2 regions of the Jeotgalibaca arthritidis genome follow, and region 2 is predicted to be linked to the other one. Evidence: riboswitches for the same ligand, from Rfam matches in the RefSeq annotation. Region 2 holds a riboswitch; the other holds the start of a gene.
What was found. Region 2 has a riboswitch for FMN ahead of ribD (bifunctional diaminohydroxyphosphoribosylaminopyrimidine deaminase/5-amino-6-(5-phosphoribosylamino)uracil reductase RibD). Riboswitches for the same ligand answer to the same signal wherever they lie in the genome.

Region 1: it holds a riboswitch for FMN, as region 2 does, so the genes downstream of both, G7057_RS10420 (ECF transporter S component) here and ribD (bifunctional diaminohydroxyphosphoribosylaminopyrimidine deaminase/5-amino-6-(5-phosphoribosylamino)uracil reductase RibD) in region 2, are expected to answer to the same signal.

Annotation. Positions count from the first base shown of each region.
Region 1 is NZ_CP049740.1:2,066,857-2,078,345, forward strand. It holds gene G7057_RS10395 (segregation/condensation protein A) at 1-647, shown strand, start outside; gene scpB (SMC-Scp complex subunit ScpB) at 640-1,227, shown strand; gene G7057_RS10405 (pseudouridine synthase) at 1,250-1,990, shown strand; gene G7057_RS10410 (response regulator transcription factor) at 2,027-2,761, shown strand; gene G7057_RS10415 (ATP-binding protein) at 2,758-4,572, shown strand; FMN riboswitch at 4,638-4,766, shown strand; gene G7057_RS10420 (ECF transporter S component) at 4,889-5,464, shown strand; gene G7057_RS10425 (ferredoxin) at 5,535-5,759, opposite strand; gene G7057_RS10430 (helix-turn-helix domain-containing protein) at 5,796-6,863, shown strand; gene G7057_RS10435 (RecQ family ATP-dependent DNA helicase) at 6,851-8,302, shown strand; gene G7057_RS10440 (LysM peptidoglycan-binding domain-containing protein) at 8,362-8,967, shown strand; gene cmk ((d)CMP kinase) at 9,043-9,717, shown strand; gene rpsA (30S ribosomal protein S1) at 9,878-11,104, shown strand; gene der (ribosome biogenesis GTPase Der) at 11,180-11,489, shown strand, end outside.
Region 2 is NZ_CP049740.1:452,413-463,901, forward strand. It holds gene G7057_RS02215 (ABC transporter permease) at 70-840, opposite strand; gene G7057_RS02220 (ABC transporter ATP-binding protein) at 833-1,768, opposite strand; gene ribH (6,7-dimethyl-8-ribityllumazine synthase) at 2,365-2,826, opposite strand; gene G7057_RS02230 (bifunctional 3,4-dihydroxy-2-butanone-4-phosphate synthase/GTP cyclohydrolase II) at 2,880-4,073, opposite strand; gene G7057_RS02235 (riboflavin synthase) at 4,092-4,745, opposite strand; gene ribD (bifunctional diaminohydroxyphosphoribosylaminopyrimidine deaminase/5-amino-6-(5-phosphoribosylamino)uracil reductase RibD) at 4,773-5,861, opposite strand; FMN riboswitch at 5,987-6,100, opposite strand; FMN riboswitch at 6,254-6,368, opposite strand; gene epsC (serine O-acetyltransferase EpsC) at 6,841-7,386, shown strand; gene G7057_RS02250 (MetQ/NlpA family ABC transporter substrate-binding protein) at 7,757-8,572, shown strand; gene G7057_RS02255 (V-type ATP synthase subunit D) at 8,645-9,283, opposite strand; gene G7057_RS02260 (V-type ATP synthase subunit B) at 9,283-10,671, opposite strand; gene G7057_RS02265 (V-type ATP synthase subunit A) at 10,671-11,489, opposite strand, start outside.

The sequences.
Region 1 (11,489 bases), 730 kb from region 2:
ATTTTCATTATCTTCAAACCATGCAGGAGTTGCGACTAGATATTGCAGGGGACTATCTTTTAATGGCAGCTACCTTATTAGAAATCAAGAGTCGCATGTTACTTCCTAAAAAAGAAATTGAAATTGAAGATGACTTTTATGAGGAGGGGGAAGATCCTCGTGAGGAACTCATTAATCAACTTCTTGAATATAAACGTATTCAGGAAGCTGCCAAAGTTTTGAAGGAAATGGAAAACGAACGCGGTGACTTCTTTACAAAGTTGCCGGCCGATTTAGATAGTTACCGTCAGTCTATTCCTTTATCACCAGGAGAAGTCTCTTCAGAGGATTTAATTTCAGCTCTTCAAAAAATGTATCAAAAATTATTACGAAAAAAACTCTTAAGTGCCAGATTAAATCAAGAGGAGTCTTCAGTGGATCAAACTATGGTTGATATCCTTGATAAATTTGACCAGTTAAAAAAAGCTAAGCATGCAACGATTCCTTTTACTGATTTTTATGAAGTTGCTACAAGGGCACATATTGTAACAACCTTTTTGGCTATGCTTGAACTAGTAAGGGAAAAGAAAATTTACTTTATTCAAGACGTTACGTATGGCGACATTTTATTGAAACGGTTATGGGAGGAAGCAGACGAAGATGAATAAAGAAGCCGCATTGGAAAGTCTGTTATTTGTATCAGGGGATGAGGGGTTAAGTACCGAAGAAATCATGTCCCTATTGCAAGTAACCCCATTAGAAGCTCATCACTTAATCTCACAGTTGAATGAGAGATATGATTCGCAAGCTGACACTGGATTGACGATTATAGAAACAAGACAACGATTTCAGTTGGCAACCAAGAAAGATTATTCCGAGTTAATTCGCCAATATGCAACATCGCCTTTTTCGTCACATTTATCTCAAGCAGCCCTTGAGACATTGGCCATTGTTGTCTACAAGCAGCCGATTACACGGATTGAAATTGATGAAATACGAGGAGTCCAATCTTCAGGCATGCTTCAGAGGTTGCTAATTAGAGGATTAGTCAAGGAAATTGGTAGAGCTGAAACACCAGGTCGACCTATTATTTATGGAACAACAGATTATTTTATGAATTACTTTGGTTTAAAAGACTTGGATGAATTACCAAGTGCAGAGGCATTGTTTGAGATGCAAGATGAAAGTTTCGATTTATTTAGTCATGATGGTAGTGAACAAATCGAAGCAGTAAGTGATGATGAATAGAACAAGACTAGGTGGATGAGAAATGGAAAGACTACAAAAAGTAATTGCCCATGCGGGGATTGCTTCAAGACGAAAAGCAGAAGAGTTAATTACTCAAGGAAAAGTCGCAGTAAATGGCGAAATCGTTAAAACATTAGGTATAAAAGTATCCTCAAAAGATTTAGTCGAAGTGAATGGTCTGCCTATTTACAAAGAGCATCCGGTTTATTTCTTATTCTATAAACCTAAAAATACCCTATCATCTGTTTCAGATGACCGCGGTAGACCCGTTGTAACAGATTATTTTACTAATATAGTAGAACGGATTTACCCAATCGGCCGATTGGATTTTGATACAACTGGTTTACTTCTTCTAACTAATGATGGGGAATTTGCTAATTTATTGATGCATCCTAAATATACAGTTGATAAAACTTATGTGGCTAAGGTTAGCGCGATTCCGACCAGACAACAGTTAAACCAGCTTGAAAGAGGCATTGTCATTGACGGTAGAAAAACTGCAAAGGCCAAAGCAAGGCTGATTTCAGAAGATCGTAAAAAGAATACGGCTATTGTTGAATTGATCATTCATGAAGGCTGGAACCATCAAGTGAAAAAAATGTTTGATGCGATTAAATGTCCTGTTGTAAAATTAAAAAGAGAAGCATTTTCTTTCCTAACGCTAGATGGTCTGCAACCTGGTATGTATCGCGAGCTAAAAGGGTTTGAAATTGATAAATTAAAAAATTTAGCTAAGGAAACAACGGTTGCTCGTAAACGCTAAAAAAGAAAATAAATAATAGCAGAAAGGGTGGGTTCAGTGGCTAACTCAGAGACTACAATACTAATTGTAGATGATGAAGAGCGTATCAGACGCCTTTTGAAATTATATGTAATGAAGGAAGGGTATGCATCTGCTGAAGCAGAGAACGGTACTCAAGCTTTAAGAATGATGCAAGAAAAAGATTATGATCTTGTCTTACTCGATATTATGCTTCCTGAGTTAGATGGGCTAGAAGTAATCAAGGAAATTCGTAAAATAAAGGAAACACCGATTATGATGATTACTGCTTGTGGTGACGAAGGACAGCGAGTGGAAGGATTTCAAGCGGGTGCAGATGATTACATTGTTAAACCATTTAGTCCGAGAGAAGTTATGTTGCGTATAGCGGCAGTTTTAAAACGGACAAAGGTTGAGGAACCAGAAACATCTGCGATTACTTATCCTGATTTAGAGATTTTCCCAGACTCACGACTTGTTCTTGCTAGTGGGGACCCTCTAACATTGACACCCAAAGAGTTTGATTTACTTCTTTTCTTAGCTGAAAATCCTGAAAAAGTATTTACGAGAGAGATGTTACTGAAAGAAGTTTGGCGCTACGATTATTTTGGCGATTTGCGAACAGTTGATACTCATATCAAGCGTTTGCGTGAAAAGCTACAAAAAAAATCAGCTTACATAGCAAAAATGATCGTTACTGTGTGGGGAACGGGTTATAAGTTTTCTCCTATCGAAACGGATTATCAAAAAGCTAATGAGATTCATAAGCTATGAAAAGGAAAAACCTAACCTTAACAAATATGATGATTTTTTCCGTTGCAGGTATTATTTTGCTTTCGGTTTTAAATTTTCTAGAAATTCGTAATTTAAGAAACTCTCTGGGCCACTCCTTTTTTGAAACAACAGAAGATTCATTAAGAGGGGTTCAAGAATATATACTCTCGGAAGAACGTTTGACTGCCACCCTTGAAACAGAAGAATTGGATATACCAGAAGATATTAGCGTGCTTTTTATCCAGGATGGACAACTTTATGAGTTAAATGGCTCTGAAAAAGCTAAAAATCAGTCAAAGCTTGTCATCGATCATTTTTTGAATAGTGATCGGGCAAGGGAAATTTTTGACAATCAAGAAGGTGTCAGTGAGTTAGTAAAATATAAGAAACACTCTAATCGTAAATATTCTTTTTTTGTATCAGTTAGTTTTATTGAAAACGGCAATATACTAGTCCTATCAAAAAGTGTTGGCGCCTACTATACTTTTATTAACAACAATCAAAAGTTGTTTTTAATTATTTTGCTACTCTTTCTAGCAGTTTTTTCCTATGTTTATCATTTTCAGTACCGGAAAATTCAAAAACCCATTAAAGAAGTAACGGAAGCTGCGTTTCAGTACTCAGAAAATAATTTTGAATCACGTATTTCAGTCAAAACTAATGATGAAATTGGTAATTTAGCTAGCTCAGTCAGCAAACTGGGTAAAGCATTGGAAGCAAGTACCATTATGAATACACAAGAAAAAGAACTGCTACAGCACATTTATGAGTCATTAAATATTGGTGTCATTTTTATTGATGTCGAAAAGACCGTCAAAATGATGAATAGTTTAGGACAACACTATTATGCTTCTTTTATTAAGACCGACCAATTAAATGATGATGGTATTGATGATAGGTTCCATTCTATTATTGAAGACTGCTTTAACAATAAGGCAGGGCAACGAATGGAACTACAAAACAATCAAAAGATTTTTGATATTCGTTTTTCAACCTTGTTATCAGCTAATTCAGATAGTGTTTACGGTATTTTATTACTTATCGAAGATGTCACCTATGCTAAACAGCTAATATCGATGAGAGAAGAATTAATTACAAATGTTTCTCATGATTTTAGAACACCTTTATCAACGATTAAAGGCTATAGCGAGGCAATTCTTGATAATATCGCCGAGAGTGTTGAAGAAAAGAATGAAATGGCAAAAATTATTTATGATGAGGCAACAGAAATGAGCTTGACCATAGATAGCTTGCTAGATCTTTCCAGAATAAAGGCTGGTTATGTCCATTTGAATTATGAAATGGTTCAATTGCATGACTTTTTTGATCGTCTTCATCATCGTTTTAAGGATAAATTGGAGAAAGAGCAGATTGATTTTTCTGTTGAAATTGAAAATAACTTAGAGTATTTATTATGTGATGAAGAAAAAATGCACCATGTTTTTTATAATTTGATTGATAATGCCATCCGCTATTCTGCAGATCCAGAAGCCAGAGATAAACGATTTATTCGTATCCATGTTCATTTGGATGATGTCTTGGACAAGGTATTGATAAAAGTATCTGATAATGGGATTGGTATTACACAAGAGAGTATTCCTTTTATTTTTGAGCGATTTTATAAAGATGATAAGGCCAGGTCAAGACCAAGCAATGGCTCCGGTATTGGACTGTCTCTCGTTCATTCGATTATTTATGAACATAAAGGTCATGTGACAGTTGACAGCGTTCAGGATGAGGGAACGACTTTTATTGTGACACTTCCGTATGCGGAAGAACTCTACGATAACGAAAAAAATACTTCAAATTAAAAATAATGTTTGACTATTTATTCACAATAACGTATAGTGAAACTATAAAAAATAAATAAAATATGAAACGTCTTCAGGGCAGGGTGAAATTCCCGACCGGTGGTTAGAGTCCACGAGCTTTTATCAGTTTTGATAAAAGTTGAACTGGTGAAATTCCAGTACCGACAGTATAGTCTGGATGGAAGAAGATAATGTTTCTTTGATATGCAAGTCATCAAAGGGCCATTTCTACCTTTTTTAGAAGACAGGGTGAAATAGGTCTTTTTTGTTGTCTTAGAAACGGATTCTCTGAGATAGTTTCGCAGGAGGAATTCATATGTTGAAAGGTAACACACATCGTTTAGTTGGTATTTCATTATTTGGTGCATTAGGATTTGTTTTAATGTTTATTGCATTTCCTGTTATACCCGCTTTTTCTTATTTGAAAGTAGATTTTAGTGATTTACCGATCTTACTATCATTTCTATTGTACGGCCCGGTTGGTGGCGTTATGTCGACCTTAATACGGTCCATCTTACATTATATTCAAACTGGCGGGGATATGGGCTATCCGATTGGTGATTTTGCAAGTTTCATTGCAACACTAGCATACTGTTTCCCAGCTTACTGGTTGCTTAAAAAATCGAAGAGTCAAAAAAGTGCGATTGTAGCATTTTTATTGGGAACACTCTCATTAACAGTCGTTCTGTCGATTGCTAATCTGTATATCATTACACCTTTATATTTGAAGATTTTGAACTTTAGCGTCGGGAACATAACAGAATACATTTTAGCAGGTGTTGTACCCTTTAATTTGGTAAAAGGAACGATTATTAGTATTGTTTTCTTAATGGTGCTGCCTAAATTGCGACCTTGGCTTGTTAAACAAAATAAAATGCTGACGGTTAAGTAAAAAATTGCATGACTAATTAGGATAATGAATAACAAAAATGAGGTTGGATTTTTTCCAACCTCATTTTTTATTATTCAAAAGGCGTATTAGAACGAAGAATTGCGCCAGTTGGGCAACTCGTATATGCTTTTTTGAATACGTCTAGTTCATCGTTTTCGACAGCAATAATGCCTTTATTGTCGTCTTTTTTTGTATAAGCGATGCCATCTTGATCGTACTCATATAAATCTGGCGCTATTAATTGGCATAATCCGCAAGCAATACAACTTTCCTTGTTAATTTTGGTATAATGCATAAGAACACAACTTTCTGTATAGAGGTAGGTGCAATTGTGGAACTCACATATTTAGATTATCTGTTTTTAGATATTTTTTCAATGAAAGAGCCTAGAAAAATAAATTCACTTTACCATATTTTATCTGGCAAGCGAACTGTATCCGTCATGTTACAAGCCATCCGTTATCAATTGGCGCCTTACTATGGTTTATTAGGTAAATTGAAACGTGATAGTTTTGAAAATAAGCTTAATTATTTTGAACAAGTTGGCTTATTAACATCAACAACTGACGGTCTTCTATTAACACAAACGGGTCAAAATCTTTGTCAGGATTTTTTCAGAGACCATACTAGAATTATAGAAAGCGGTCAGATGAGACATGCTTTAATTTTACCACAATTTAAAAGTCGTTTTTTATTCTTGATTCAAGTTTCATCAGAATCAGCTCATAAAAATAACCACTACGTGCCTCTGCAATTACGATTAACAGAGCAAAGTTGGCTTAAAAGCTATATTAAAGAACAGCAACTCGAAAAAGATGTACTAGCAAAGAAACTTGGACATGAACTCCTTCGATTGTTGGAAGAGGTTGAAGGACTTCAGGCAGGACTATTCGTTTGCCAATTTGAAGGGAATAAGCTTAGTCGAAAAACAGCAAATCAGCTTTCGTTATTAACTGGTTTAGAAGAAACTGAAATTTTAATGGCTTGGCATCAAGATTGGTTAAGGCTAATGGATGCTGTTTCGCTTAAAGAACACAGCTTCCCACTCATCTTTCACATCTATCAGCAATTATCCTTAGAAGGGCGATTATGTCCGCCAAGTACAAGGGATACATATGTATTATGGATGGCGGGTCATCCATTGGATAGAATTGCTCATATGAGAGACTTAAAAGCTTCAACAATAAATGATCATCTATCAGAAATTGCGATTTTGTATCGTCATTTTCCATTCGATAAAATTTTAACAGCTGAGATGATGACCTTTGTGGCTCAAGCAAACAGTGAGGGTCTAGCTTTGGATCATCAAGCGATTCAAAGCCATTTTCCGAAGATTAGTTTTTTTGAAAATCGTTTGATGCAAATTATGAATGGAGGAGGACTAGTGTGGAAGAACTAAATCTTGAAGTCATCTTAACCGAACGGTTTGGTTTTGACCACTTTAAAACAGGGCAAAAAGAAGCGATTCAAGCATTACTTAAAGGCAAAAATGTTATTTCAGTTCTTCCAACTGGAACAGGGAAATCACTTATCTATCAATTTACTGGCTATATGTTAGACGGGATGGTTCTAATTGTTTCACCTTTATTATCACTCATGGATAATCAAGTTGCTCAGATGCGATTAGCAGGAGAGAAACGAACAGCAGCCCTTAATAGTATGCTATCTCGTCCAGAACGCCACTATATTGAACAACATTTAGGTCAATATAAGTTTTTGTTTGTATCACCAGAAATGTTACAGTCCTCTTATTTTATGTCATTACTGAGTGAAATTAAAATTGGGTTGTTTGTCGTTGATGAGGCGCATTGTATCTCCCAGTGGGGACAAGATTTTAGACCGGATTATTTGTTTTTAGGAGATGTTCGAAGCAAACTCGCTTATCCACGCACCCTTGCGCTAACAGCAACAGCGCCTCGAACGGTGATTAATGATATTCAAGAAACATTACACTTAAAGGATAATGTTATGTTAGACCGAACAGACCCTAATCGCTCGAATATTTTTTATCACATTATGGAAATTCATCCACAAGAGAAGGATGATCAACTTATAAGTTTGCTGGCAGATTATCCGATGCCAGCGGTTATTTACTTTTCTAGTAAAAAGCAAGCTGATAGCGTTAGCCAGTTAATTAGCGAACGAACACAACTTAAGGTGGATACCTATCATGCTGATCGTAGCTCAGAAGACAGGACAACCATCCAGAGGCAGTTTCTGAGTAATAAGTTAGATGTAATTTGTGCGACATCAGCTTTTGGAATGGGAATTAACAAAGAGAACATTCGCAGTATTATTCATTACCACCTACCTAATACCGTAGAAGAATATATTCAGGAGGTTGGTCGAGCGGGGCGAGATGGCAAACAGAGTATGGCTACTTTGTTATATAGCTATACAGATTTGGCCTTTAAATACAGAAAAACGATTGAGACAGACTTAACAAAGGGTGTAGTGGACACCTTGCTTCAAACGAGGGATTCTCAACTAGTTAATCTATCAGATGCTGATCAAGCCATGTTGCAAATTATTCGCTATAAACAGATGACCAGTGACCAAGCTCTTGACTTTGTTGAAAACCGTACACTCATCCGAACAAATCAATTAAAAGCCATGCAGCAGTTTATTGAAGCGAAGCAGTGTCGAAGGGATATTATTTCGCGTTATTTTGAACACGATACCCAAGAGAAACCAAAGTGGTGCTGTTCGCATTGTCAGCCGGATAACCAGCTTTTATTACAGGAAATGTCTAGTCAGAGTGTTTTAGTTGGTCAGCAAGAAGAAACATTAACAAATTGGAAAGAATTGATTAAAGAACTGTTTGATTTAAAAAAATAACTTTTTTCGTAGATTAAATGTGCTACAATAAGGTCGATGAAGTTTTAGGAGGAAAGTGGATGAGTAAGAAAAATAAAAATCAAGAAGAGCCTTGGTCTAGACGCTTTGGAGAAGACGAGAGTAACAATACCCGTCAATATTCACGTTCTGCCAGAAAGTATAAGAAACAAGAAATAGCGCCTTTATATAAGGTTATTCTATTTGTCTTTCTCGCTTTACTTGTCATCCCGTTTGCAACTTATGCATGGAGTGAAAAAACTAAAAAAGATCCTGAACCACAGACTGCTGAACAAGTAATGGTTAAAAAACCACAATCAGCTCAGTCGTCATCAGGAAGTCAGGTTTCCTCAGAAGAGGAATCTAGTGAAGAATCGGTATCCTCATCTGAGTCAGTAGACGAACAATCATCTGAATCTCGTCCAATTGAATCAGAAGAAAAACCAGAAAGTTCAACTCCTTCATCAGAAGCAACACCACCAGTTGAATCAACACCAGTGGAAGAAGAACCTAATGACGGTGTTTATTCAAATACATATACGATTAAAGCTGGCGATAATTTATATCGTATTGCGGTTAATCATGGTATGACTTTGGATGAATTAAAAGAAGCAAATGGCTTAACGAGCGAAGTAGCAGAAATTGGCGTCGTTTTAAAAGTTAAATAATAGAAATTCCCTTAGGTCTGCGTTTAACGCAGACCTTGGTTTTTGAGTAACTATATCACTATTTGGAGGAAAACCTTGGAAAATTTCAGTATTGCAATTGATGGACCGGCATCTGCCGGTAAAAGTACCATCGCTAAAAAAGTAGCTAGTCATCTTGGCTTTATCTACCTCGATACAGGAGCAATGTATCGTTCGTTGACTTATGCAGCATTAAAAGCTGAGTTAGTATTAGAGGACGAAGCGGCATTAGTCTCTCTATTAAATACAATTGAGATTACTTTCTCATATGAGGGAGACCAACAAAAAGTCTTTGTTAACGGAGAAGATGTTACTGACCGAATTAGAGAAAAAGATGTCACTCAAAATGTGAGCTTAGTTTCTTCTCATGAAAAGGTAAGAGCGGAAATGGTTGCACGCCAGCAACACATTGCTGAAACAGGAGAAATTGTGATGGATGGTCGTGACATCGGAACGGTTGTTTTACCAGCAGCTGATTTGAAGGTTTTCCTGATCGCATCTGCAGAAGAACGTGCACTAAGACGTTATAAAGAGTCAATTGACAAAGGCATGTCAGTTTCCTTAGAACAATTAACGAAAGAGCTGATCGAACGCGATCATTATGATTCAAATCGTACAGCCTCACCTTTGAAAAAGGCTGAAGATGCAGTTGAATTGGATTCAACTCACCTGACAATTGAACAAGTTGTTGAAGAAGTTCTTAGATTGGCTAAAGAAAGATTAAAAAACTAAAATAATCCTGCTAAAGACGGTTCTAAATTCGACATTACTGGACGATATATAAAGAAAATGTTAAAATGATTCTATATGGTTATACGTTTTCAACTGTTTGTCTGTTTGGAATTTTGGGCGGATAAACTTGCGTAAGAATGATACTAGGAGGAATAGGCATATGGCAGATTTTAAAGAGCATTCACAAGCAAATGAAGAAGAATTAGTAACGATGGATCAAATGTTGGACGCATATCCACCACTTGAAGTTGGAGATACGGTTCAAGGAGAAGTCCTAACAATTGAAGATAACCAAGCGATTGTTGGTATTAGCGGACGAGGCGTAGAAGGTGTTATTCCTTACAAAGAGCTATCTGCGAAACCATTTGATGACATTAAAGAAGTGATTAATGTTGGCGATGTTGTTGACTTAGTCGTTATTAAACAAATTAAAGACAAAGAAAATGGTAGCTTCTTATTATCGAAACGTCGTCTAGATGCTAAAAAAGTTTGGAAAGACATTCAAGAAAAATATGACAACAATGAGTACATTGAAGCACCTGTTAAAGAAGTTGTTAAAGGTGGTTTAGTTGTTGATGTTGGTGTTCGTGGTTTCGTACCGGCATCAATGGTAGAAGAATACTTTGTAGAAGATTTCTCTAGCTACAAAGGAAAAACAATGACATTCAAAATTGTTGAATTGGAGCCAAGCGAAAATCGTTTAATCCTATCTCACAAAGCAGTTGTTGAAGCTGAAAAAGAAACAATGAGAGAAGAAGTAATGTCTAACTTAGCTGAAGGGGACACACTAGAAGGAACAGTTGCTCGTCTAACAAACTTTGGTGCATTTATTGACCTTGGTGGCGTTGATGGACTTGTTCATATCTCTCAAATTGCTCACGAACATGTGAACAACCCAGGTGATGTGTTAACGATCGGCGAAAAAGTAACAGTTAAAGTATTATCAGTAGATAAAGAACGTGGCCGTGTATCATTAAGTATCAAGGATACACTACCAGGACCATGGGAATTAGTTGAAGAAAAAGCAGCTGTTGACTCTGTTTTAACAGGAACTGTTAAACGTTTAACTAGTTTTGGTGCGTTTGTTGAAGTATTCCCAGGTGTAGAAGGATTAGTTCATATTTCTCAAATTTCTCACCAACATATTGCAACGCCTCATGAAGTTCTAGAAGAAGGCCAAGAAATTGAAGTGAAAGTGTTAGATGTTAAACCAGAAGAACACCGTCTATCACTGAGCATCAAAGCTTTGCAAGCTCAAAAAGAAGAGGAAGCGTCATCTGAAACTGTAGAAGAGTATACAGGGTCTTATGAAGATGAGTCTGACTCATCATTTACATTAGGTGATGTTCTTGGAGAACAACTAAAAGACTTGCAAGATAACGAATAAACAAAATGCTGATAGGACATGGATGTCTATCCATGTCCTTTTTTATGGATTAAATAAAATTTAGGAGTGATGAAAATGCCGAATCCTGTTATTGCTATTGTAGGAAGACCAAACGTCGGAAAATCGACTATTTTTAATCGTCTTGCGGGAGAAAGGATTTCCATCGTTGAAGATATTCCTGGAGTGACGAGAGACCGAATTTATGCTGAAGGTGAATGGTTAGGCCGTACATTTGATATCATCGATACAGGTGGAATTGATTTAAAGGATGAACCATTTATGAGCCAAATTAAATTGCAGGCTCAAGTTGCAATGGAAGAAGCTGATATTATTGTCTTTATTACCAGTGTACGTGAAGGCGTAACAGAAGGTGATGAGAACGTTG
Region 2 (11,489 bases):
CTAACAGCGGCCTCATTATTTGCATCAATATCTCTGAAGAATAATAGTGCCATTGGCTCTCCCACCTCTCTAACTTCTTATCCCTTTTCCTGTATTAATCAGATAGTAACACACCGAATAGACAATAATAATAAACAGAACCAGAATCATAAGCGAAACCATAATCGGCACATCAGTCGTCCCCAAGAACCCATAACGGAAAGCAGAAATCATATAAACAATCGGGTTTACTTTTGATACGGTTTGCCAGAATGGCGGTAACATCGAAATGGCATAAAATACACCACCTAGATAAGTTAATGGTTGTAATACAAAGGTCGGTACAATCGACACATCATCATATGACTGTGCAAAAACGCCATTTATTAGCCCAGCTAGAGAGAAAAGAATAGCCGTCATTAATAATGTCAGAATAACAATTAACCAAGAGAAAACATTCAATGGAACAAATAATAACGAAATAATGGTTACCAGTGTACCCACCAGCAGACTTCTTCCCAATCCTCCTAGGACAAATCCCCAAATAATCACATGCGTCGGCACTGGGGCTACTAATAATTCCTCAATATTTTTTTGGAATTTTTGTGAGAAAAATGATGAAGAAACATTTGAGTAAGAACTCGTGATAGCTGACATCATGATTAACCCTGGTACAATAAACTCCATATAAGAGAATCCACCCATATCGCCTATGCGTCCACCAATCATTTTTCCAAAAATAACGAAATACAATGATGTGGTGATAACAGGTGGTACCAAGGTCTGTACCCAGATACGCAGGTAACGGTTTGTTTCCTTGATCGCTAAACTTTTTAGAGCTGTAAAATAAAGACTAAACATTTCTTTCCTCCAATTGGTGCTTTTCTTCTGTGATTTTCAAAAATAGTTCTTCTAAGCGGTTTGATTTATTCCGCATCGATAAGACTTTAATCCCTTGATTACTTAGTTGATTAAAGATGTCATTGACTCCTTGATTGCGTTCAACCTCTACTGTCAGCGTCAGGTCATCCTCAAATTCATAGCTATAGCCCTTGATTTCAGGTTTATAGTTATAGGCATCCAAGTCGAAAATAAACGTTTCATACTGTAACTTAGAAAGAAGTGATTTCATACTTGTATTTTCAATCAATGCACCCGATTGAATAATCCCAATATTTCGACAAAGCATTTCAGCTTCTTCTAAGTAGTGAGTGGTTAAAATAATCGTTGTCCCACTTTTATTCAATTCTCTTAAAAATGCCCACATATCACGTCTTAATTCGATGTCCACACCCGCAGTCGGCTCATCTAAGATCAGTAATCGCGGTTCATGCATCAGCGCTCGAGCGATCATTAAACGACGCTTCATTCCACCTGATAGCATACGGGCACGAACGTGTCGCTTCTCCCATAAACTCGATTGCTTGAGATACTTTTCACTCCGCTTAAGTGCCTCCTTACGTGAAACACCGTAATAACCTGCCTGATTAACTACAATTTGTTGAACCGTCTCAAAGGGGTTGAAGTTAAACTCCTGAGGTACCAAACCGATTTGCTGCTTTGCCCGCTCTAAATCAGTATCCAGGTCATAATCAAAAACTTTTACTTGCCCTGATGTCTTGTTGACAAGTGATGTAATGATGCCAATGGTGGTTGATTTGCCAGCACCGTTAGGCCCCAGTAAAGCGTAGAAGTCGCCTTCTTCTACAGCCAAATCAATCCCTCGTAGTGCTTCAACACCAGTCGCATATACTTTTTTCAAATCTTTTATTTCTAATGCGTATGTCATTTATTTGTTGTCTCCTTATGATATTATTCCTTATTTTAACATGTATTTGTCTTCTATGTGCGTCATTTAAAATAAAAGGGATTTAAGCGTTGTCCCTGCCACTATTAAGTCACGTTTGGGACTTTCACTCTTTAGAGTGTACCAATGCTGGGTAAACAAAAAGACGTTCACTTTGTTTGAACGCCTTTTTGTTCGATTGTCTCCCCACACCCAATTCAATTATCACCGAAACGGTAATGTGGTTTTTCAGTACTTTTTTAAGTTTTCTCTTTCTCCTATAAGTACGACCTGCTGGGAAAAGTATTTAGATTTGAGAACCTCTATAGAACATTTCTTTGTAGCAATACTGTACACTCCAAATGTAATTTCCCATCTCAAGCTTGCACTTTTATAAAAAAATAATATTCAGCTATACAACCTTCTTGATAAGCAACGTTAGTTGTTTCCGATATTCGACTCCCACTCATTTCACTGGTTTTTGCAGCAAGCTCGTAGTGTTCGATAGGCATTCCCATTGTACTAACATTGTTCGAGAACATTTGCTTCACAGGGTAAGCCATGACAAGTCCTTGAAGCTTTTTAAATCAAGATTCTACTTACATCCCTTTCAGCAAATTGACCATTTCAATCGCTGAGACTGCTGAATCATATCCTTTATTTCCAGCTTTCGTACCGGCACGCTCTATGGCTTGTTCGATATTATCTGTCGTCAAGACCCCGAATATTATTGGCACTCCTGTGTTCATTGAAGCCGTCGCTACTCCTTTTGAAACTTCTGCACATACGTAATCATAATGCGATGTCGATCCTTTAATTACTGCTCCTAAAGTGATAATGGCATGATACTTTCCTGAAGCAGCCATTTTTTGTGCAACTAAAGGAATTTCATAAGCTCCCGGCACCCATGCGACCGTAATTTCTTCCTCTAACATGCCATGTCTTTTTAAACCGTCCACAGCTCCGCTTAATAATTTTGATCCTATAAATTCATTAAATCGTGCAATAACAATACCAACTTTTATATCTTTTGCAATTAATTGTCCTTCAAGTATGTTCATTTTAATACCACCATTTATGTTATTTTTTTAATACTGAATACTTACCTTTTTTCTTAATAATTCAGATAATGATGCATTTTTTCTTGCTTGGTCTTTAGATAGCTTTCATCTTCTGTAAAAGCCTCCATTTGAAGCGGAATTCTTTCTACAATATCTAAACCATATTTATTCATGCTTTCTACTTTCAAAGGATTGTTGGTCATCAGTCGTAGTTGCGAAACACCTAAATCATCAAAAATTTGTTTGCATTCATAATATTCTCGCAAATCAGCTGGAAAGCCAAGCGCCAAGTTAGCTTCAATTGTATCGTGTCCTTGATCTTGTAATGCATAAGCTCTTATTTTATTTACCAAACCAATTCCACGTCCTTCTTGACGCATGTAAATCAAAATCCCTCTTCCTTCATCAGCAATACTTTTCATTGCTGCATCCAACTGTTGTCCGCAGTCACATTTTTTAGAACCAAATACATCTCCTGTCAAACATTCTGAATGAATACGACAAAGTACCGGTTCACCCTCACTGACTTCCCCCATAACCAAGGCGATATGGTGCTCACCACTTACCTCATGTTCATAAGCATAGATTTCAAAATCACCATATTTAGTAGGTAACAGTGCTTGAGATTGGCAGAAAATAACCTGTTCTTTGATTTTACGATACTCAATTAAATCAGCAATTGTACCGATTTTTAACTCATGAAGATTAGCTAAAGCCATTAAATCATCTCTTCTTGCCATCGATCCATCTTCATTCATGATTTCACAACACAGGCCAACAGGTTCCAAACCTGCTAAACGCATTAAATCAACCGTTGCCTCTGTATGTCCATTTCGCACCAGTACACCTCCATCAACCGCTTCTAGCGGGAACATATGGCCGGGCCTTCTAAAATCTTCCGACTTTGCATCCTTGGACACCAGCTTCATAGCCGTCAGGGACCGTTCTCCAGCTGAAATACCTGTTGTAGTATCCACATGATCCACTGAAACAGTAAATGCAGTCCCGTGATTATCTGTACTATTTAGGCTCATTTGAGGCAATGCTAATCTTTTTGTATAGCTTTTAGGCATTGGCATACAAATTAGACCTTTGGCATAACTAGCCATGAAGTTTATATTTTCTTTAGTAGCAAATTCAGCAGCACAAATGATATCTCCTTCATTTTCTCTATCTTCATCATCCACTAATATAATGTTTTTCCCTTCTCTTAAATCATCAAGCAATTCTTCAATCGTATTAAACATGTCCCTCTCCATTCCGTTCTAAAAGAACCCATTCTCTCTTAATAACTCCGCTGTTACTTGTCCCTCTTGAACATCCTCTTTGGAATCCAATCCTAGTAACTTCTCAACATACTTTCCAATCATATCGCATTCAAGGTTTACGGTATCACCCATTTTCTTTTGTAATAGGATTGTCTCTTCCCCTGTATGAGGAATAATAGAGACTTTGAAAAACTGATCATTCACCGTGACTACTGTCAAACTAACACCATCAATGGCTATGGAACCCTTCTCGATAATGTAACGCAATAATTCCGGAGCTGTTTCAATCGTAATCCAAACGGCATTATCGTCACGCTTCAAGTTTCTAATCTTCCCTGTTCCATCGATATGCCCGCTAACTATATGGCCGCCAAGTCGCGTTGCCAAACTTAATGCTCGTTCCAAGTTCACGTAACTTCCAGGTACTAATTCCCCTATGTTAGTCCTGTTCAAGGACTCGGACATGACATCTGCCTCAAAAAAATCATTTCCTACTTTCGTCACCGTCAAACAAATACCATTTGTGGAGATGCTATCTCCGATACGAGTACCTTGTAATACTTTTTGTCCCTTTATTTTGAGTATCGAGGATTTTCTACCTCGTTTAATTGATTGAATGGTTCCCACTTCTTCAACAATTCCAGTAAACATCGTATTCCTCCATTCAATTTTTTCTCTTTATTTAGCAATATACCCTTCCACAAATAAATCTTCCCCGACCATCACAGCTGTCATCCGTTCAATTTGGAATACATTTTTTAATGAGTGAATCCCCGCTCCTTCTACAGCAGTCTTAGCCTCTTTCCCTCCGATTATTTTTGGTGCAATGTAAAATTGTATTTTGTCCACAATCCCTTCTTCCAAGGCTGAAAAATTCAGAGTTGCCCCACCTTCTAACAAGATACTATCGATGCCCCTAGCGCCTAATATATTCATTAATTCTCGTAAATGAACTCTTCCGTGTTTTTCTTTTGTTACAATCACTTCAATACCCATTTGTTTTAACATGTCTATTTTTTCTTTACGAGCTCTTCTTGTGGTCGCCACTATTGTCTTTGCTTCATCTTGTTGAGTTAGTACCTTTGAAGTGCTTGGAATCCTTAGCTGACTATCGACAACAATTCTAATAGGATTACGACTGTTCGTTATCCTGGAGGTTAGTCGAGGATTATCTTTGATAACCGTTTCTACTCCTACCATAATTCCCGATAGTTCGTGGCGCAAGGAGTGCACTTGTCTCCTGGATGTTTCGCCAGAAATCCATTGAGATTCATCAGTCACTGTGGCTGTCTTTCCATCTAGAGACATCGCGTTTTTCATAAACACAAATGGTTCTTTGGTAACAATGAATTTCATGAAAATCTCATTCAATTTTTGGCACTCTTCTTCTAACACACCTGTAACCACTTCAACTCCATTGCTACGAAGTTTTTCGATTCCCTTTCTTGCAACTAGCGGATTGGGATCGAGTGTCCCCACGACTACTCGTTTGATTTTCTTGTCTACTAGTAAGTTAGAACAAGGAGGTGTTTTCCCAAAATGAAAACAAGGTTCTAACGTCACATACAACGTTGCTCCAGCCACATCCTCTTTTGCAGATTCAATAGCATTTACTTCCGCGTGAGCCTGCCCATATTTTTGGTGGTATCCCTGCCCGATAACTTTTCCATTTTTCACTATTACAGCACCCACTAAGGGATTGGGAGATGTCCAACCTTTCCCTTTTTTTGCTAAGTTCAGTGCCATCCTCATATATTGATCATCCAATCATCTCACTCCTTCCAAAATAAAAAAGCCCTCAAGATTTTATCTCAGGGCTTTTGTCATTCTGTTTGTAAAGACACCACAAATAAATCCATATACTTTCGCATGTGGTTGTTGTTCTTTTAAACTGACGTCTTCTTTCATCCAGACTGTACTGTCGGCTTCGGAATCTAACCGAATCTGCCTCGCGGCTCGTGGGCTTTACCACCGGTAGGGACTTGCACCCTGCCCTGAAGACTATTTAATTTTTATGTTACTATACAAAAAAAGCTCCAGAATTTTATATCCAGGGCTTCGGCTTATAGTTAAATAAGACTATTTAATAATTGCTTCACAAACCCATAATCGCTACATGTTAAAAAAAGGTTGTGGGTATCTTAACTTCTCTGCAACTATCCTGCCTTCGCTTTATCCAGACTATACTGTCGGCTTCGGAATCTAACCGAATCTGCCTTACGGCTCGTGGGCTTTACCACCGGTAGGGACTTGCACCCTGCCCTGAAGACTATTTTTTGTAATGTCAGGATATATCGAAATACAATAGATGTCAATATCTTTTCCTTTAATTTTCTAAACTGTTTGCAAAAAACATACATACTTAGCCCATCTGACAGCTCTTTAAAAGCTGATCGGCGAATGTCCATATCTGAGTTCATAGATAGCTCGGGGAGTAGTTAAAAGGGGTCTCAGTTGCGCGAGTGCTTTCTCAACCGCAGATCTAATTTCACGTTTTTCGGTAATAAATTTCTATTAAAGACTCCTTCATCCGTTATGATATTCTTAGTTATTTTCCTGTACTCTTTAATAAAGAATACAAGTTGAGTCTTTCGAGAATAGTTTATTTTCTAAATTAGTTTTATAATCGACATAATTTTTTTATCAAAAGATAGTTATTTTTTGAGAACTGTAATACAATATAAAGATAGCGACAAACAGTCTAGGAAAGGAAAAGAAGATTGCACAGCCTTCTTCAGCGATTAAAATGATTAACTGGTTTAAAAAATGGCATATGGAAGCCACCTTTATTTATGAACAAGATCCATCCTGTCAAAGTGTCTGGGAAGCTTTCTTTCTTTTCCCCAGTATAAAAGCACTAAAGAAACACCAACGCGCACACCATCATTATTTGAAAAAACGCTATACTTATGCTAGATGGCTATCTGAACGTGCTAAATTTCAAACGGGTATTGAAATACATCCTGGCGCATCGATAGGAGACAACTTATTTATTGACCATGGTATGGGCGTTGTTATTGGCGAAACAGCCATTATCGGTGACCGTGTGAAGCTTTATCACGGCGTTACATTAGGTGGAACCGGTAAAGACAAAGGAGTTAAACGCCACCCAACAGTGGAAAATGATGTTGAAATCGGTGCAGGTGCGACCGTTTTAGGTAATGTCACCATTGGTCACCATAGTAAAGTGGGTGCCGGCGCAGTTGTTTTAGCTGACGTTCCGCCCTATTCCACGGCGGTTGGGATGCCTGCCCGCATTATTCCACACGATGAGAGACGGCAGTTAGATTAAAATTAAATAAAAATAAATTTGACTCTTTCTCATTATTTTGTTATATTTCTAAACAATATCAACAGACAGTGAAAAGAAGAGTACAGTTATTTAGCCTCCATAGCGAGTCCGGTCGGTGAAAAAGGATGAGGTCAACTAATTGGAAGTGCATCTTGGAGTCACATCATCGAGCGAATAGCCAGATGGTGTCGGGACTTGCCCGTTATCGCAAACTGCTATAAGTATGTAGTGGAATGAGATGGAACAGCAATTGTTCCATACGATTAAGGTGGAACCGTGAAGATGCTTCTTTGCCCTTAAAAACAGTGATTGGACTGTTTTTAAGGGCTTTTTTTCTGTCAAAAAATAATAGATAGAATGGAGAATGAAGATGAGAAAATTAGCGTTATCAGTATTGGCATTAGTAAGTTTGGTATTAACTGCTTGTGGATCAAGCGGTGCGTCCGAAGAATCGAAAACAATTACAGTTGGTACCTCTCCTGGCCCTTATAGTGAATTATTTTTAGATCATATCGTTCCTATTTTAGAAGAAGATGGGTTTCAAATTGAGGTTGTTGAATTCTCAGACTTACGCTCAGCTGACGTTGCCCTTCAAGAAGGTGCGGTTGACGTCAATGTTGATCAGCATATTGCTTATATGGAGAACTTTAATGCAGAAGCGGACGCTGACCTGACTGCTATTACGCCAATACCGACTGTGCCAACTGGCCTTTATTCCAGCTCGAAAGATAGTGTTGAGGAGATTGAAAAAGGTGACAAAGTTGCTATTCCAGACGATGCGTCTAATGCGGCACGCGCCCTTCTCTTACTTGAAAAATCAGGTTGGATTAAATTGGATGAATCCGTTGAAGCAATGTCGTCAACAACTAGTGATATTGTCGAAAATCCGTATGAACTTGATATTATCGAAATGAGCTCTGCACAAATTCCTCGTTCACTAGATGACTTGGATTACGGCGTTATTCCAGGGAGTATGCTCTATGCAGCAGGTATGAGCTCGAATGATAGTTTGCTCAACGAAGACATTTTACCTCACCTTGTTTTACACGCTGTTGTTGATGGTAAAAATGCCGAAACAGATTGGGCAAAAGCCATTGTCGCTGCCTATCAATCTGATGCCTTTTTAGAAAAAATGGATCAAGTTAATGCTGATAATTATTGGTTTATTCCTGATGAATTAAAATAAGGATAACTACTTTCATAAGCTATTTTTAAAAGCACACAAAAACAGGTTCGGACGCGGTCCGAACCTGTTTTTTTAGTTTTCTTCACTTGTAATATCAATGACTTTCATCAAACGCGTTAGATTTGAACGTTCGCTCTCATCCAAGGTTCGCTCAATATAAGCAATCGTATCTGTTAAGTTTGGAATCGTCATATGCTCCAAAGAATTCACACGACGTCTTGTGCGCTCAATTTCATCAGCCATCATTTGACAGGTCTTTTCAATTTCAGCCAATTGGAGCATCAACGGCAAAATATCATCCAGGTCAGTTAGCGATTGGTCAAGCTCACTCGTTGTATTAACGAAACCATAAGAGAAATCTTCTTCGCCATAATCATCGTCGTACTGTTCATTTAAAACTGGGACATCCATGTTCATAATCGTTTTAAAGTTAACATCCAAACCAACCTTTTGCATAGGAATGGCAAATGATTCCTCTAAAATATAATCGGGAATCGTACTAGATGCCAGCACATATTTCTTCATTCCTTCTTGCAAGGTTTGTTCCATTTTTTTGCGTAGACGTTGGTTATCTTTAACAAGAATAATAAATTGGCGAACAAGTTCATCTTGTTTATCTTTTAATAATTTGTGGCCTCGTGTAGCAGTATGAAGTCTTTTTTTCAAACGACTTAATTCCATCCTTGTGGGATTTATATTCATAACTGCCATTATTCATCGGACTCCTTCTCGGTTGGAAGATACTCATCAATGTATTCTGACTTAATCCGGCTCAATTCTTCCTTCGGTAAACTCGCCAGTAATTGCCAACCTAAATCAAGTGTTTCTTCAATACTTCTGTTCGTATCAAAACCTTGATTTAAATACTCAGACTCAAAACGATCAGCGAAGTGAGCAAACTTACGGTCAATTTCAGATAAGGCTGATTCCCCTAAAATAATCGACAATTCCTTAGCTGATTTACCGTCTGCATATGCTGCATAAATCTGGTTCATAGTCGCAGAGTGATCCTTACGCGTTTTCCCTTCGCCCGTACCTTTATCCTTCAACCGTGATAAACTCGGCAAAACATCAACAGGCGGCATAATATTCTTCTTGTAAAGATCACGCGAAAGAATAATTTGTCCCTCTGTAATATAGCCTGTTAAATCCGGAATTGGATGAGTCTTATCATCATCTGGCATCGTTAAAATCGGAATTTGTGTAACCGATCCCTCTTTCCCAACTAAGCGACCTGCACGTTCGTACAAGGTTGCCAAGTTCGTATAAAGGTAACCCGGATAGCCACGACGACCAGGAATCTCACGACGAGCCGCTGAAATTTCTCTCAGCGCCTCACAATAGTTCGTCATGTCCGTCATAATAACCAACACATGCATCCCTTTTTCAAACGCAAGATATTCCGCTGCAGTTAAGGCAATACGCGGCGTCGCAATCCGTTCGATGGCTGGATCATTCGCCAAGTTTAAGAATAAAACAGAGTGATCAAGCGCCCCTGTTTTTCTAAACTCTTCCACAAAGAATTCAGATTCTTCGTACGGAATACCAATGCCAGCAAAAACAATCGCAAAGTTTTCTTCTTCACCACTTACAGTTGCTTGACGAGCAATTTGAGCTGCCATTTCATTATGAGGCAAACCTGAAGCAGAGAAAATCGGCAATTTTTGTCCTCTAACTAATGTATTTAAATGGTCAATAGCTGAAATTCCGGTTTGAATAAATTCATCCGGGAAGTCACGCGCCATAGGGTTAATCGCTTCACCATTTACATCCAAGCGTTTGTCAGGAATAATTTTAGCACCGCCATCAATAGGATTACCTAAGCCATTGAAAACACGACCTAAAATATCTGGTGAAACGCCTAGCGTTAAACTGTTCCCTAAGAAACGAATTTTTGAATCTTCCGCACTCAAATCACTAGTTCCTTCAAATACTTGAACAACGGCTTTATCCTCATTAACTTCTAGGACTTGTCCACGACGTAATTCGCCGCTTGTCGTTCTAATTTCAACTAATTCATCGTATTTAATACCTTCTACACCTTCGACTACAATTAATGGACCAGCAATCTCCGATACTGACCGATATTCCTTTAGCATCATTCATTGCCCCCATTCTCTATAATCGTTTGAATTGTTTGTTGAATTTCTTGCTGAATATGATCAAGTTTATCCAATTCGTATTCGTGAATGTACTTGCTGCGCGCAATCTTTTCACGTAATTGAACGGTACCCTTTATAATTTCATCGTAGTAAGCACCTAAGCGAATTGCTTTTTGCATATGGTCGTTAAAGCTTAAAATATTAGAAATCATCTTAAATTGCTTTGTACGAGACGTATGCGTATCAACGTCATCAAAGGCATTTTGTTGCAAGTAGTCTTGACGAATCGAACGAGCCGTTACCATAGTGATACGGTCCTTTTGAGACAAGGAATCGATACCGACTAATTGGACGATTTCTTCTAAACGGCTCTCCTCTTGCAGAATAGTCATAGCTTTTTCAACCAGTTCTGACCACTCATCACTAATCAGCGAATCCACATAAGCATTTAGCTCATCTTCATAAAGTGAATAAGAATCTACCCAGCTAATAGCAGGGAAGTGACGTTTCTGCGCTAAGGCACTGTCTAGAGCCCAGAATACTTTAACGATTCGTAAGGTATTTTGAGTAACAGGTTCAGATAAATCTCCACCTGCTGGCGATACCGCTCCAATGGCTGTAATACTGCCTTCTCTAGGCTCTTGTCCGAGTGTTTTAAAACGTCCGGCACGTTCATAGTATTCAGCGATTCGACTTCCTAAATAAGCAGGATAGCCTTCATCACCTGGAATTTCCTGCAAACGACCACTCATCTCACGCAACGCTTCTGCCCAACGTGACGTTGAATCGGCCATAACAGCAATACTATAACCCAT